DNA from 3 places in the Streptomyces sp. Z423-1 genome. Region 3 is predicted to be linked to each of the others. Evidence: riboswitches for the same ligand, from Rfam matches in the RefSeq annotation. Region 3 holds a riboswitch; each other region holds the start of a gene.

Region 1 (4,271 bases), 4.5 Mb from region 3:
ACCGCGAACGCGATGGCCACCACCATCTCGACAGGTGCCCTCCGACCCAAGGTCGCGGTGGCCATGTCCGCCGTCCTCAACCTGGTCGGCGCCTTCCTGTCCGTGGAGGTCGCGAACACGATTTCCAAGGGCCTGGTGGACGAGAGCGGCATCCGTCCCGAGGTCATCTTCGCCGCCCTGGTCGGCGCGATCCTGTGGAACCTGCTGACCTGGCTGGTCGGCCTGCCGTCCTCCTCCTCGCACGCCCTGATGGGCGGCCTGATCGGCGCCACCGTCGCCTCGGCCGGTGTCGGCGCGGTGCACGGCGACGTGCTCGTCACCAAGGTGCTGATCCCGGCGATCGCGGCCCCGCTGGTCGCGGGCGTCGCGGCGATGCTCGGTGCCCGGCTGACGTACCGGCTGGGCAAGAAGGCCGAAGACACCCAGGCCGCCGCCAAGGGCTACCGCGCCGGCCAGATCGCCTCCGCGGGCCTGGTCTCCCTGGCCCACGGCACCAACGACGCGCAGAAGACCATGGGCATCATCACCCTCGCCCTGGTCGCCGGCGGCACCCTCGCCCCCGACTCCGACCCGCCCATGTGGGTCATCCTCTCCGCGGGCCTGGCCATCGCGCTCGGCACCTACCTCGGCGGCTGGCGCATCATCCGCACCATGGGCAAGGGCCTGACCGACCTGCAGCCGCAGCAGGGGTTCGCCGCGCAGACCAGCGCCGCGACCGTCATCCTGGCCTCCTCCCACCTCGGCTTCTCCCTCTCCACCACGCACTCGGTCTCCGGCGCGGTGATGGGCGCGGGCCTGGGCCGCAAGGGCGGCGTGGTCCGCTGGTCCACCGCCACCCGGATGTTCGTCGCCTGGGGTCTGACGCTCCCGGCCGCCGCGCTGGTCGGCGCGATCGCCGAGTGGGTGACCGGCTTCGGCTCCTGGGGCACCGCCGTCGTGGCCGTCTTCCTGGTCGGCTCCAGCGCCGCGATCTGGAAGATCTCCCGCCGCGAGGTCGTGAACCACACGAACGTCAACGACACGGACGAGGAACCGGCCGGCGTGGTGACGGCGGCGATGGCCGCGGTCACGCCGCCTCCGACCGGCGCGCCGGTGGACGACCTCGCCACCACGATCCCCGCACAGAAGACGGCCGCGGAGCCGACGCCCTCTCAGGCCACCGTCTGAGCACCCGGTTACTGAAGGAAAGCAGCAGCAGATGAAGATCGACTGGGCGGCCCTCGGCTCCGTCTTCGGCGTCAGCCTCGTGGTCACGGTGGCCCTGGTGGGCCTGTTCACCCTCGGCATCACCGGCCTGTCGCGGCGCGAACGCGCGGCGCGGCAGGGCGAGTCGGCGGCGCTGGCGGTGACCGGCGCGTACGCCGCGTTCGCGGCCTGCGTGGCGGCTGTGGGATACGGGATCTATCTGATCGTGGCCTGACGGCCGTCGGCGATCCGCGCCCTGCACGGTGCCCCCAACAGGGGGCACGGGCAGGGCGCTTCGGCGTGCGCCGACGAAGGAGTAGCGCACGTACGCGAGTACCAGTGCCGCATGTGTCGTGTGGGCCTCAGCACACTTGCCCCGCCGCAGGTCAACGGCAAGTTGACGGCTGTTCCGGCCCCGTGGTGGACTGCCGGAGCCATGTACGGCGGCAGGAGAGGAAGCCGGTGCGAATCCGGCGCGGTCCCGCCACTGTGACCGGGGAAGGAACTCCCCGGGAGCCAGGAACTCTCACCGCCGGTCTCGTCGAACCAGGGCGTGGACACCCTGAGTGAGGACATAACGCGATGCTCGGCTGCCCAGTGAGGTCCAGAACCAGGTCTCTGCCCGACCGCACGGCCGGCTGAGCCCCATGCGTGCCGATCGCGTTTTCGCGTACGGCGCCGCCGCCGGCCTCCTCGGCGACCTGATCCTCGGCGATCCGCGCCGTGGGCACCCGGTCGCCGCGTTCGGGCGGGCCGCCGCCGCCGTGGAACGGGTGTTGTGGCGCGACCACCGCGCGTGGGGTGCGGCGCACACCGCCGTGTGCGCCGGTGGCGCCGTCGCGCTCGGTGTCCTCGCCCGCAGGGTCGTACGGTCCTCCCCCGCCGCCTCCGTCGCCCTCACCGGACTCGCCACCTGGGCCGTCGTCGGGGGGACTTCGCTGGCCCGGGAGGCGCGGGCCGTCGGGCGTGCCCTGGAGGCGGGGGACGTCGAGGGGGCGCGGGCTCGGCTGCCGCATCTGTGCGGGCGGGATCCGCAGGCCCTGGACGCCGACGGGATCGCCCGGGCCGTGGTCGAGTCGGTGGCCGAGAACACCTCCGACGCGGTGGTGGGAGCGCTGGTGTGGGGGGCCGTCGGCGGGGTGCCCGGGCTGGTCGGCTTCCGGGCCGTCAACACGCTGGACGCCATGATCGGGCACAAGTCGCCCAGGTACCGGCGGTACGGGTGGGCCTCCGCCCGGCTCGACGACCTCGCCGGGTGGCCGGGGGCCCGGCTGACCGCCGTGCTGGCCGCCCTCGCCGGACCGGATCCGCGCGCGGCCGTACGGGCCTGGCGCGAGGACGCGGACAAGCATCCCAGCCCCAACGCCGGGCCCGTGGAGGCGTCGTTCGCGGGGGCGCTGGGGGTACGGCTGGGCGGGACCCTCTCGTACGGAGGGCGGATCGAGCACCGGCCTGTGCTCAACGGCCGAGGACGCGCGGTCGGGGTCGGCGACATCGAGCGGGCGGTACGGCTCTCCCGGCGCGTCGGCTGGCTCGCGCTCGGCGTGTGCGCGGGCGCGGGCGCGCGGATGCTGAAGAAGGGGCGTACGTCATGAGCGGGGGACTGCTGGTCGCCGGTACCACCTCCGACGCCGGTAAGAGCGTCGTCACCGCCGGGATCTGCCGCTGGCTGGTGCGGCAGGGCGTCAAGGTCGCGCCCTTCAAGGCGCAGAACATGTCGCTCAATTCGTTCGTCACCCGCGAGGGTGCCGAGATCGGACGGGCGCAGGCCATGCAGGCACAGGCGTGCCGCGTGGAGCCGACCGCGCTGATGAATCCCGTGCTGCTCAAGCCGGGTGGCGAGCAGAGCAGCCAGGTGGTGCTGCTGGGCAAGCCCGTCGGGGAGATGAGTGCGCGCGGGTATCACGGGGGGCGGCAGCAGCGGCTCCTCGGAACCGTGCTCGACTGTCTTGCCGAACTGCGGGGCACGTATGACGCGGTGATCTGTGAGGGGGCCGGCAGCCCGGCCGAGATCAATCTGCGCCGGACCGACATCGTGAACATGGGGATCGCCCGGGGCGCCCGGCTCCCCGTGCTCGTCGTCGGCGACATCGACCGCGGCGGGGTCTTCGCGTCCTTCTACGGGACCGTGGCGCTGCTGTCGCCCGAAGACCAGGAGTTCGTCGCCGGGTTCCTCGTCAACAAGTTCCGAGGGGATGTCTCCCTGCTGGAGCCGGGGCTGGACATGCTCCATTCGCTCACCGGGCGGCGGACATACGGGGTGCTGCCGTACCGGCACGGGCTCGGGATCGACGAGGAGGACGGGCTCCGGGTCTCCCTGCGCGGGACCGTGCGGGAGTCCGTCGTCGCGCCGCCCGTCGGCGAGGACGTGCTGCGCGTCGCCGTGTGTGCCGTACCGCTGATGTCCAACTTCACGGACGTGGACGCCCTCGCCGCCGAACCCGGTGTCGTGGTGCGGTTCGTGGACCGGCCGGAGGAGCTGGCCGACGCGGATCTCGTGGTGATACCGGGGACGCGCGGGACCGTACGGGCGCTGGAGTGGCTGCGCGAGCGGGGCCTCGCGGCGGCCATCGCCCGCAGGGCCGCCGAGCGCAGGCCCGTGCTCGGGATCTGCGGCGGCTTCCAGATCCTCGGCGAGCACATCGAGGACGACGTGGAGAGCCGGCGCGGGCAGGTCGACGGCCTCGGGGTCCTGCCCGTCCGGGTGCGGTTCGCCCGGGAGAAGACCCTCACCCGACCCGTCGGCGAGGCTCTCGGCGAGCCCGTCGAGGGGTACGAGATCCATCACGGCGTCGCCGACGTCACGGGCGGCGAAGCCTTCCTCGACGGCTGCCGGGTCGGGCAGACCTGGGGCACGCACTGGCACGGCTCGCTGGAGTCGGACGGTTTCCGGCGGGCCTTCCTGCGCGAGGTGGCGGCCGCCGCGGGCCGCCGCTTCGTGCCGGCGCCCGGCACCTCCTTCGCCGCGCTCCGCGAGGAGCAGCTCGACCGGCTCGGCGACCTGATCGAACAGCACGCGGACACGGACGCGCTGTGGCGGCTCATCGAGTCCGGCGCGCCGCAAGGACTGCCCTTCATTCCACCGG
Region 2 (4,271 bases), 1.6 Mb from region 3:
GGGAGTCTGCGGCGGCCGGTCACGGCCTGCGCGGCCCCTGCTCCGGGGGAGTCGCTCTTGCCGACCGCCTCGGCGGCGGCCGGCTCGGTCACGCCGGTCACCGGAAGCGGTCCGGGTGGAGCTGACGGGCCAGCGACGCAACGGCCGCGGGCACCCGTACGCCCACGACGGTGGAGGACAGCGGCAGCACCGCGAACCGCTGGTTCTTGATGGCGGGCACGTCCTTCAGCGCCGGGTTCGCGAGCAGGAACTCCTTCTTCTGTGCCACGGTCCGGTCGCCGTAGTCGTAGATGACGATGACCTCGGGCGCCCGCTCCGCCACCTGCTCGAACGACACGTCACCGAACGGTTTGTCGAGGTCGGCGAAGAGGTTGACCCCTCCGGCCCGCTCGATCATGTCGTTGCCGATGCCCGCGCCACCCGCGGTGAAGGCGGTCTTGTCGCCGCTGTCGTAGACGAACAGCTTCACCGGCTCGACGCCGTCGAGTTTCCTGTCCACCTCGTCCAGGGTGGCGTGCAGCCGCTCGATCTGCCGCTCGGCCCGCTCCGGGACGCCGAAGACCTCGGCGACCTCGCGGATCTCCCGGTCCATCAGGGTCATCGTGACCGGCCCGGACGGGCACTCCTCGATGTTGAGGCGGGTGTTGATGCCGGCCTTGGTGAAGGCGTCACGGGAGCGGCCCTCCTTCTCGTCGAAGGTGGAGGCCCAGCCGCCGTAGACGAAGTCGGGCTCGGCGGCCAGCAGCGTCTCGTACGACGGGTACTCCTTCGACAGCACCTCGACCTTGTCGTAGGCGGCCCGGTACTCGGGGAGGATCTCGTCGTCGAGGTAGCCCGTGCCGACCATCGACTTCTCCAGGCCGAGCGCCAGCATCACCTCGGTCGCGTGCTGGTTCAGTGACACCGCGCGCTGCGGCGGGCGCTGAAACGTCGTCATCACCCCGCAGTTGGACACGGTGACCGGGAAGCCCTTCGCGGCCGGGCCCTCGGCGCCACCGCCGTTGTCCTGGGCGCTCCCGCCACAACCGGAGATCAGCAGAGCTGTGGCCATGGCCAGCAGGGGGGGGACAGCGGTCGTCTGCCCGTCATGGGAAGGTTCCTCTCGTACGGGTGTTACGGACGGTCGGCGCGCAGGCTGCCGGTCTCAGGAGACCGCGCGGCGCCGAGGCGGGGTAAAGGCGTAGAGGTCGAGGATCTCGGGCCGGGGAGCGATGCCGGGGCCGCCCGCGCTCACCCAGGCGGCGATGTCCTCGGTGGCGGCCGGGTCGTTGACCAGGCCCAGCCAGACCGGCCGCGCCCCGGCGGCCCGTCCGGCGGCGGAGGGCTGCACGACGATCACGTTGGCCTGATCGCACACGTCCAGACAGGCGGAGACGCGTACGGGAGCGGTCTCACGCAGGCGCGCGGTCTGCGCCGTGTGATCCACCCCGGTCACCTTGGGACTGCCGCAGCAGCAGTCCCGGCACACGACGACCCGGCACGGCACCGGATCGACCGACCCTCTGCCCACCGGGCTCTCGTACGCCCCCTCGGCCGGCCTCACGGGCATGCCGAACCACCCTCCTCCGGGGAAATCCGCCCCGGGTTCGTCGAGGAGGCGACCGCGTGAGTCTCCTGGCTCTCGGGTCGAAGCTCGTCCCGGCCTTCCCACCCGCCTTCGGGCAGTGGCCTGTTCGGGATCCGCTCGCCGATCACAGTGGCGGGACCGCGCCGGATTCACACCGGCTTCCTCGTTCCGCCGTCGCCTTGTCGCCGAGCATCATCGCATCTGCGACACGGCGCGTCATCAGGGCGCCACGGGCGAGGGCGTCGACCTCATCACCGATCTGCCTTCCGCTGCCGAGCTCGTCACCACGCCGGCTGCCCCAGCCGAGGATGCACCGCCCCTGCCGCGCCCGCGCGGACATAACGGGACACACAACGCACCGACCGTCAGGCTCAGTTACCGCTCAAGTACGGAGCGAGTTGGCACTTCCGCCCCACAGGGAGTCGTGTGACACTGGCGTCCCGTCCGCAGTGCGGACCCCCTCCGCACCATCCCCCACGAGAAGTGCGCCGTGCGTTCCCTACCTCTGCCGCTCGCTCTCACCGCGCGCCTGACCCCGGTCGCCGTGCTCGCCTGCGCGGGCTGGGCGCTCACCTCCGGCCCGGAGTCCGCCGCGCCCGCCGCCCAGGACAAGGCGGCGGACAGGACCGGGACCCAGTCCGCCTCGGCACCGTCCTCGACGGCCGTGCCGAAGACGTACACCAAGGCCCCGGCGCCGTGCGGCAGCCTCGCCAAGAAGACGATCACGTCGCTGGTACCGGGCGCCAAGACGGCCGGGAAGGAGATCGCCTCGACGGACAGTTCGGTGCGCCGCACCTGCTCCTGGAACGCCCTCAAGGGCTACGACTACCGCTGGCTCGACGTCTCCTTCGAGATCCGCGACTCGGACGACGATGCGCAGAAGCAGTACCAGCAGCGCGTCGAGGAGAAGAGCGGCGGTGGCGTCGTCCCCGGCGTGGGGGACGCGGCCTACTCCGTCGTGAACCTCACCACCGAGGACGACCAGAAGACCCGCGAGGGCGTGGTGATCGCGCGCGCCTCCAACGCGCTGGTGGTCGTGACGTACAACGGCTCCGACTTCGAGTCGAAGGGTGCGCCCAGCTCCGACGAGATCAACAAGGGTGCGATCAAGGCGGCCAAGGAGGCGGTGGCGGCGCTGGAGGGCGGTCAGTAGGCCGACCGCCCTCCGACGGGCGACCTGTCAGGACGCGGTGCGCTCACGCGGCAGCATCAGCGCCACGTACAGCAGCAGTGAGGCCGCCAGGCCCACCGCCCAGCCGTAGTCGGCGAGCGGTTTCAGGAACGGGATCACGCCGTCCGCCGGGAAGGGGCCGGACTTCACTCCGTCCGCGTTCACCGAGGAGTACGACCCGCCGACGGCCAGCACACCGCCGACCACGAACGCCACCAGGGCCCGCCAGTTCCAGCCGGAGGTGTACCAGTAGCGCCCGCCCGGCGTGTACAGATCCGCCAGATGCAGGACCGTACGCCGGACGATCCAGTAGTCGGCGATCAGGATGCCCGCGACCGTGCCGAGCAGGCCGCCGACCACGCCGAGCCAGGTGAAGATGTAGAACTCGGGCGTCGAGATCAGTTTCCACGGGAAGATCAGGACGCCGATGACGCCCGTGATCAGCGCGCCGGTACGGAAGTTGATGAACTTCGGCGCCAGGTTGGCCAGGTCGTACGCCGGGGACACCACGTTGGCCGCGATGTTCACGGAGATGGTGGCGACCAGCACGGTGATGAGCGCGAAGAGCAGGCCGAAGACGTTGTCCGCCTTGGCGGCGAGGACGACCGGGTCCCAGATCGCCTCGCCGTAGACCACCTCGGAGCCGGAGGTGACCAGCACGGCGAGGATCGCGAACAGGGTCATCGTCGTGGGCAGGCCCAGTGACTGACCCCACGTCTGGGCGCGCTGGCTGGCGCCGAAGCGGGTGAAGTCGGGGATGTTGAGCGAGAGGGTCGCCCAGAAGCCGATCATGCCCATGAGGGACGGGAAGAAGACCGGCCAGAAGTCCGCGCCCCAGCCGAGTTGCGAGGGCTGCGACAGCAACTCGCCGAAACCGTTTGCCTCCACCGCGATCCAGATCAGCAGCACGAAGGCGCCGACGATCACGAAGGGCGCGGCCCAGTTCTCGAAGTGCCGCAGGAAGTCCATGCCGCGGTAGATGATGGCGATCTGCACGGCCCAGAACAGGATGAAGCACAGCCACAACGGCCAGGGGTTGCCGGCGATCTGCCCGGCCTTCTCCCACTCACCGCCGGTGAGCTTGGAGCCGAGGACGAAGATGCCGCTGCCGCCGATCCAGGTCTGGATGCCGAACCAGCCGCACGCCACCGCCGCCCGGATCAGCGCCGGGACGTTGGCGCCGCGCAGCCCGAAGGAGGCGCGGGCGAGCACCGGGAAGGGGATGCCGTACTTGGGGCCGGCGTGGCCGGTGGCCAGCATCGGCAGTAGCACGATGACGTTGGCCAGCGCGATGGTGAAGACCGCCTGCTTCCAGTCCATGCCGAGCGCCACCAGGCCGGAGGCCAGGGTCCAGCTGGGGATGCAGTGCGCCATGGAGATCCACAGCGCCGCGAAGTTGTAGGTCGTCCACTTGCGCTCGGCGACCGGGACGGGACGCAGGTCCTCGTTGGCGAACGGACTGTCGGTGGGGAAGGCCTCGGGGGCGAGTTCTATCCGGCCGTCGGTGTCGGCGGTCCGGGCGGCGGGCGACCC
Region 3 (4,271 bases):
CGGATCGGGGCACGGACGAGGCCGGCCGGAGCAGCACCGCCGAGGCCTCACTGATCGGCGATCCGCGCACCGCCGACGTGTGCGCCCTGACCGACCCGGCCGCACTGGGCCAGTTCGGCAAGGTCCGCGTGGACGTCGACTACGGCAACTTCGACCGCTGTGACCAGCTCGTCAGCCCCGACGACGAGACCCGTATCGACGTGGCGGTCCAGTTACGCCCGGGCTCCCGCCCCGAGAGCTCCCGGCCGACCACGCGCATCGGCAGGATCGGCGTCCTGGAGGAGTCGCCCGAGACCGACGAGTGCGGTCTGCTGCTGTACGACAGCGCCGCCGACGGGGATGCCGACGGCACCCTCGTCGGGATCCGCGTCGACGTGGGGGACGGCTCGGTGACCGGCGGCAACGCGACGCTGTGCACGGTCGCCCACACGGCCGCCCGGAGCGCCGCCGAGGTGCTGAACGCCGGTGCTCTTCCCCGCCGCTCCCCGGCCTACCCGGACAACTCGCTGGCCTGGGCGGACGCCTGCGCACTGCTCGACGCGAAGGCACTGTCGGACGCCGTGCCCGGCATCGAGCCGGACACGCCGGAGACCGGCGTCGCGAACTGGAACTGCGAGTGGTTCAGCACGGTGGACGACCTGGAGGCGGAGGTGAGCTTCTTCCGCGACCAGCCGAAGTCCGCCAAGGACCGCGAGGTCGTCCGGCTCGGCGACTACCGGGCCCTCGTCGAGCCGGAGGGCGACGGCGACGACACCTGCACGGTCTTCCTCGAATACCGCCGGTACAGCGGCCAGGGCGCCAGGACGGCCGCCGAGATGGTCCGCCTGCGCGTCGGCGGCGAACGCCCCATGGACGACCTCTGCACGATGGTCACCGACCTCGCCACCTCAGCGGCCACCAAGCTGCCCGAACGCTGACCCGGGCCTGTCCGGCGGGAAGGGTCCGGTCCCGGAGCCGCACAGTGGTGACGACAAGCCACCACGCCGAGGAGTCCGGGGATGAACCGTCGTGAGAGTCTCGCGCGCGGTGCCCCACCGGCCGCCGCGGACACGCTCCACGCCAGATCGGCGGCGGGCGAGGTCACGGCCGCCGCGGAGCCCGGCCGGACGGTGTGCTTCGGCCGGGCTCCGGGCTGCCCGGGGACGGACCTGTCCGTCGGCGGCGACGACCGGCGGGTGAGCCGCAGGCAAGGGGATCTGACGTACCACCACGGCCACTGGTGGCTGCGCAACACCGGCTGCCGGCCCCTGCGCCTCCCGCACGACGAACTCCTCGCCCCCCGTGCCGCCCCGCAGGCCCTTCCCCCTGGCTACACCCCGCTCTTCGTCCAGGGCCTCGGCCACCGCGAGTACCTGGTCGAGCTGTACGTGACCGACCCCGCCCGCCGCCCCGGAAACCCCCCGCCGGGTCGCCCGGCCCTCGACGACGACGAACGGCTCCTGTTGGTCGTCCTGGGCCAGCGCTACCTGCGCCACGAGTCCGGCCCCCGCCCCTTCCCCGCCCGCAAGGCGCTGCAGCAACTGCGCTTCCTGCGCCCGGAAACGGACTGGGAGTCGCCCGGGATCGAGCGCCGGGTCGCGCAGATCGGCGCTCGTCTGAACGCCGACGAGGCCGTTCCGCTGCACGCCCTGCTCCGGGATCTGGTGGACGCCACCGACCTCGTACCGCCGGACCTCGCGCTGCTGGACCGGGAGCTCGACGGGTGACGTTCCGGGAGTGCGCCGCCTGACCAGCGCCTTCGCGCCCCCGATGCGCCGCTTGTCACCACCCCCGCGGGCGCACTACTGTCACCACGCCTTGGTGAACGGGAAATCCGGTGTGATGCCGGTGCGGCCCTCGCCACTGTGATCGGGAAGTCCGGCTCCGGCCCTCAGGGGCAGCCACTGGGTCATTGCGACCCGGGAAGGCGGAGCACGGGCGGTGCCACCCGTCAGCCAGGAGACCGGCCGAGGCGCGTTGTACACCATCCACGAGGTGCTGGAGAGGGTCTGCTGAAGCCATGCACATAGCCGAGGGTTTTCTGCCTCCGGCGCACGCGATCGCCTGGGGTGCCGCGTCCGCGCCGTTCGTCGTCCACGGAGTCCGCTCCCTCACCCGTGAGGTCAGGGAACATCCCGAGAGCACCCTGCTGCTCGGCGCCTCGGGCGCCTTCACCTTCGTCCTGTCGGCACTGAAGCTGCCGTCCGTGACCGGGAGTTGCTCGCATCCCACCGGCACGGGACTGGGCGCCATCCTGTTCCGGCCGCCGGTGATGGCGGTGCTGGGCACCATCACCCTGCTGTTCCAGGCGCTGCTGCTCGCCCACGGCGGGCTGACCACGCTCGGCGCCAACGTCTTCTCGATGGCGATCGTCGGCCCCTGGGCCGGATACGGCGTCTACCGGCTGCTGCGGCGGTACGACGTGCCGCTGATGGTCGCCGTGTTCTTCGGCGCGTTCGTCGCCGACCTGTCCACCTACTGCGTCACCAGCGTCCAGCTGGCGCTCGCCTTCCCCGACCCGAGCAGCGGTTTCCTGGGCGCGCTCGGCAAGTTCGGGTCCATCTTCGCGGTCACGCAGATCCCGCTGGCCATCAGCGAGGGGCTGCTCACGGTGCTGGTGATGCGGCTGCTGGTGCAGTCCAGCAAGGGTGAACTGACCCGGCTGGGCGTGCTGCTCACCCGGAAGTCCGGCACCGAGGCGGTGGCCCGATGAAGCGCAGTACGAAGATCAACCTCCTGCTGCTGCTCGCCGTCGCCGCCCTCGCGGTGCTGCCGCTGGCGCTCGGGCTCGGCGACCACAAGGAGGAGCCGTTCACCGGTGCCGACGGCGAGGCGGAGACGGCGATCACCGAGCTGGACCCGGACTACGAGCCCTGGTTCTCTCCCCTGTACGAGCCGCCGTCCGGCGAGATCGAGTCCGGCCTGTTCGCCCTGCAGGCGGCGGTCGGCGCGGGCGTGCTCGCGTACTACTTCGGGCTGCGGCGCGGGCGGCGCCAGGGTGCGGCGCGGGCCCAGGAGCAGCAGGGCGCGGCGCGGACGCCCGGGCACGACGGAGCCGAAGGGACCTGAGGCTCGTGCTGCCGATCGACGCGGCGGCGCACAGCAGTCGCTGGCGCCGCCGCCATCCCGTGGACAAGGCCGTGCTCGGGCTGGGACTGACGGTGCTGGCGATCTCGCTGCCGCCCTGGCCGGGGGCCGCGCTGGTGCTGGTGACGGCGCTGGCCGTGCTGCTGGGCCCGGCGGGCGTGCCCGGGCGGCGGCTGTGGCGGGCCTACCGGGTGCCGCTGGGCTTCTGCGTCACCGGCGCGCTGCCGCTGCTGGTGCGGGTCGGCGGCCCGGACGGGTTCGTCGGCCTCGCGGACGGCGGCCCGGTGCGCGCCGGGGAACTGCTGCTGCGTACCTCGGCCGCCTCCCTGGGCGTGCTGCTGTTCGCGTTCACCACCCCGATGTCCGACCTGCTGCCCCGCCTGGTCCGCGCCGGCGTGCCCGCGCCCGTTGTCGACGTGGCCCTGGTGACGTACCGGATGAGCTTTCTGCTCCTGGACTCCGTGCGCCGCATCCGCGACGCCCAGGCGGCCCGCCTCGGGCACACCACACGGGCCGCCCAGTGGCGGTCCCTGGCCGGGCTCGGCGCCACCGCCTTCGTACGCGCCTTCGACCGGGCGACGCGCCTGCAGGCCGGGCTCGCCGGGCGCGGCTACGACGGCACGCTGCGCGTCCTGGTGCCCGAGGCCCGCGTCTCCGTCCCGTTCACGGCCATGAGCGTCGCGCTGCTCGTGGCGCTGGCCGCCCTCACCTTCGTCCTCGAAAGGCCACTGTCATGAGCGAGGCCGCCGCCCTGGTCGCCCTGCGGGGCGCGTCCTTCGCCTACGAGGACGGCCCGGCCGTGCTCACCGGCCTCGACTTCGAGGTGCGCAAGGGGCGCGCGCTGGCGCTGCTGGGCCGCAACGGCAGCGGCAAGACCACGCTGATGCGGCTGCTCAGCGGGGGACTTCGGCCGCACGCCGGGGAGTTGGCGGTGGACGGCACGCCGGTGTCGTACGACCGGAAGGGGCTGACCCGGTTGCGGACCACCGTTCAGCTGGTGGTGCAGGATCCGGACGACCAGCTGTTCGCCGCGTCGGTGGCGCAGGACGTGTCCTTCGGGCCGCTGAACCTCGGGCTGCCGGACGCCGAGGTGCGGGCGCGGGTCGAGGAGGCACTCGCGGCGCTGGACATCGCCGGGCTGGCGGACCGGCCCACGCATCTCCTGTCGTACGGGCAGCGCAAGCGGACCGCGATCGCCGGTGCCG

What was found. Region 3 has a riboswitch for cobalamin ahead of HJD23_RS12880 (energy-coupling factor ABC transporter permease). Riboswitches for the same ligand answer to the same signal wherever they lie in the genome.
Region 1: linked by a shared signal. The riboswitch ahead of HJD23_RS33175 (cobalamin biosynthesis protein) and the one ahead of HJD23_RS12880 (energy-coupling factor ABC transporter permease) in region 3 are both predicted to bind cobalamin.
Region 2: linked by a shared signal. The riboswitch ahead of HJD23_RS05965 ((2Fe-2S) ferredoxin domain-containing protein) and the one ahead of HJD23_RS12880 (energy-coupling factor ABC transporter permease) in region 3 are both predicted to bind cobalamin.

What each region holds. Positions count from the first base shown of each region.
Region 1 is NZ_CP053109.1:7,369,477-7,373,747, reverse strand. It holds gene HJD23_RS33185 (inorganic phosphate transporter) at 1-1,167, shown strand, start outside; gene HJD23_RS33180 (hypothetical protein) at 1,199-1,420, shown strand; cobalamin riboswitch at 1,589-1,732, shown strand; gene HJD23_RS33175 (cobalamin biosynthesis protein) at 1,833-2,780, shown strand; gene HJD23_RS33170 (cobyric acid synthase) at 2,777-4,271, shown strand, end outside.
Region 2 is NZ_CP053109.1:1,286,673-1,290,943, forward strand. It holds gene HJD23_RS05955 (iron ABC transporter permease) at 1-23, opposite strand, end outside; gene HJD23_RS05960 (ABC transporter substrate-binding protein) at 98-1,051, opposite strand; gene HJD23_RS05965 ((2Fe-2S) ferredoxin domain-containing protein) at 1,145-1,549, opposite strand; cobalamin riboswitch at 1,608-1,735, opposite strand; gene HJD23_RS05970 (hypothetical protein) at 2,058-2,720, shown strand; gene HJD23_RS05975 (NCS1 family nucleobase:cation symporter-1) at 2,748-4,271, opposite strand, start outside.
Region 3 is NZ_CP053109.1:2,879,624-2,883,894, forward strand. It holds gene HJD23_RS12870 (serine/threonine-protein kinase) at 1-917, shown strand, start outside; gene HJD23_RS12875 (FHA domain-containing protein) at 999-1,706, shown strand; cobalamin riboswitch at 1,782-1,966, shown strand; gene HJD23_RS12880 (energy-coupling factor ABC transporter permease) at 2,000-2,692, shown strand; gene HJD23_RS12885 (energy-coupling factor ABC transporter substrate-binding protein) at 2,689-3,048, shown strand; gene cbiQ (cobalt ECF transporter T component CbiQ) at 3,054-3,803, shown strand; gene HJD23_RS12895 (ATP-binding cassette domain-containing protein) at 3,800-4,271, shown strand, end outside.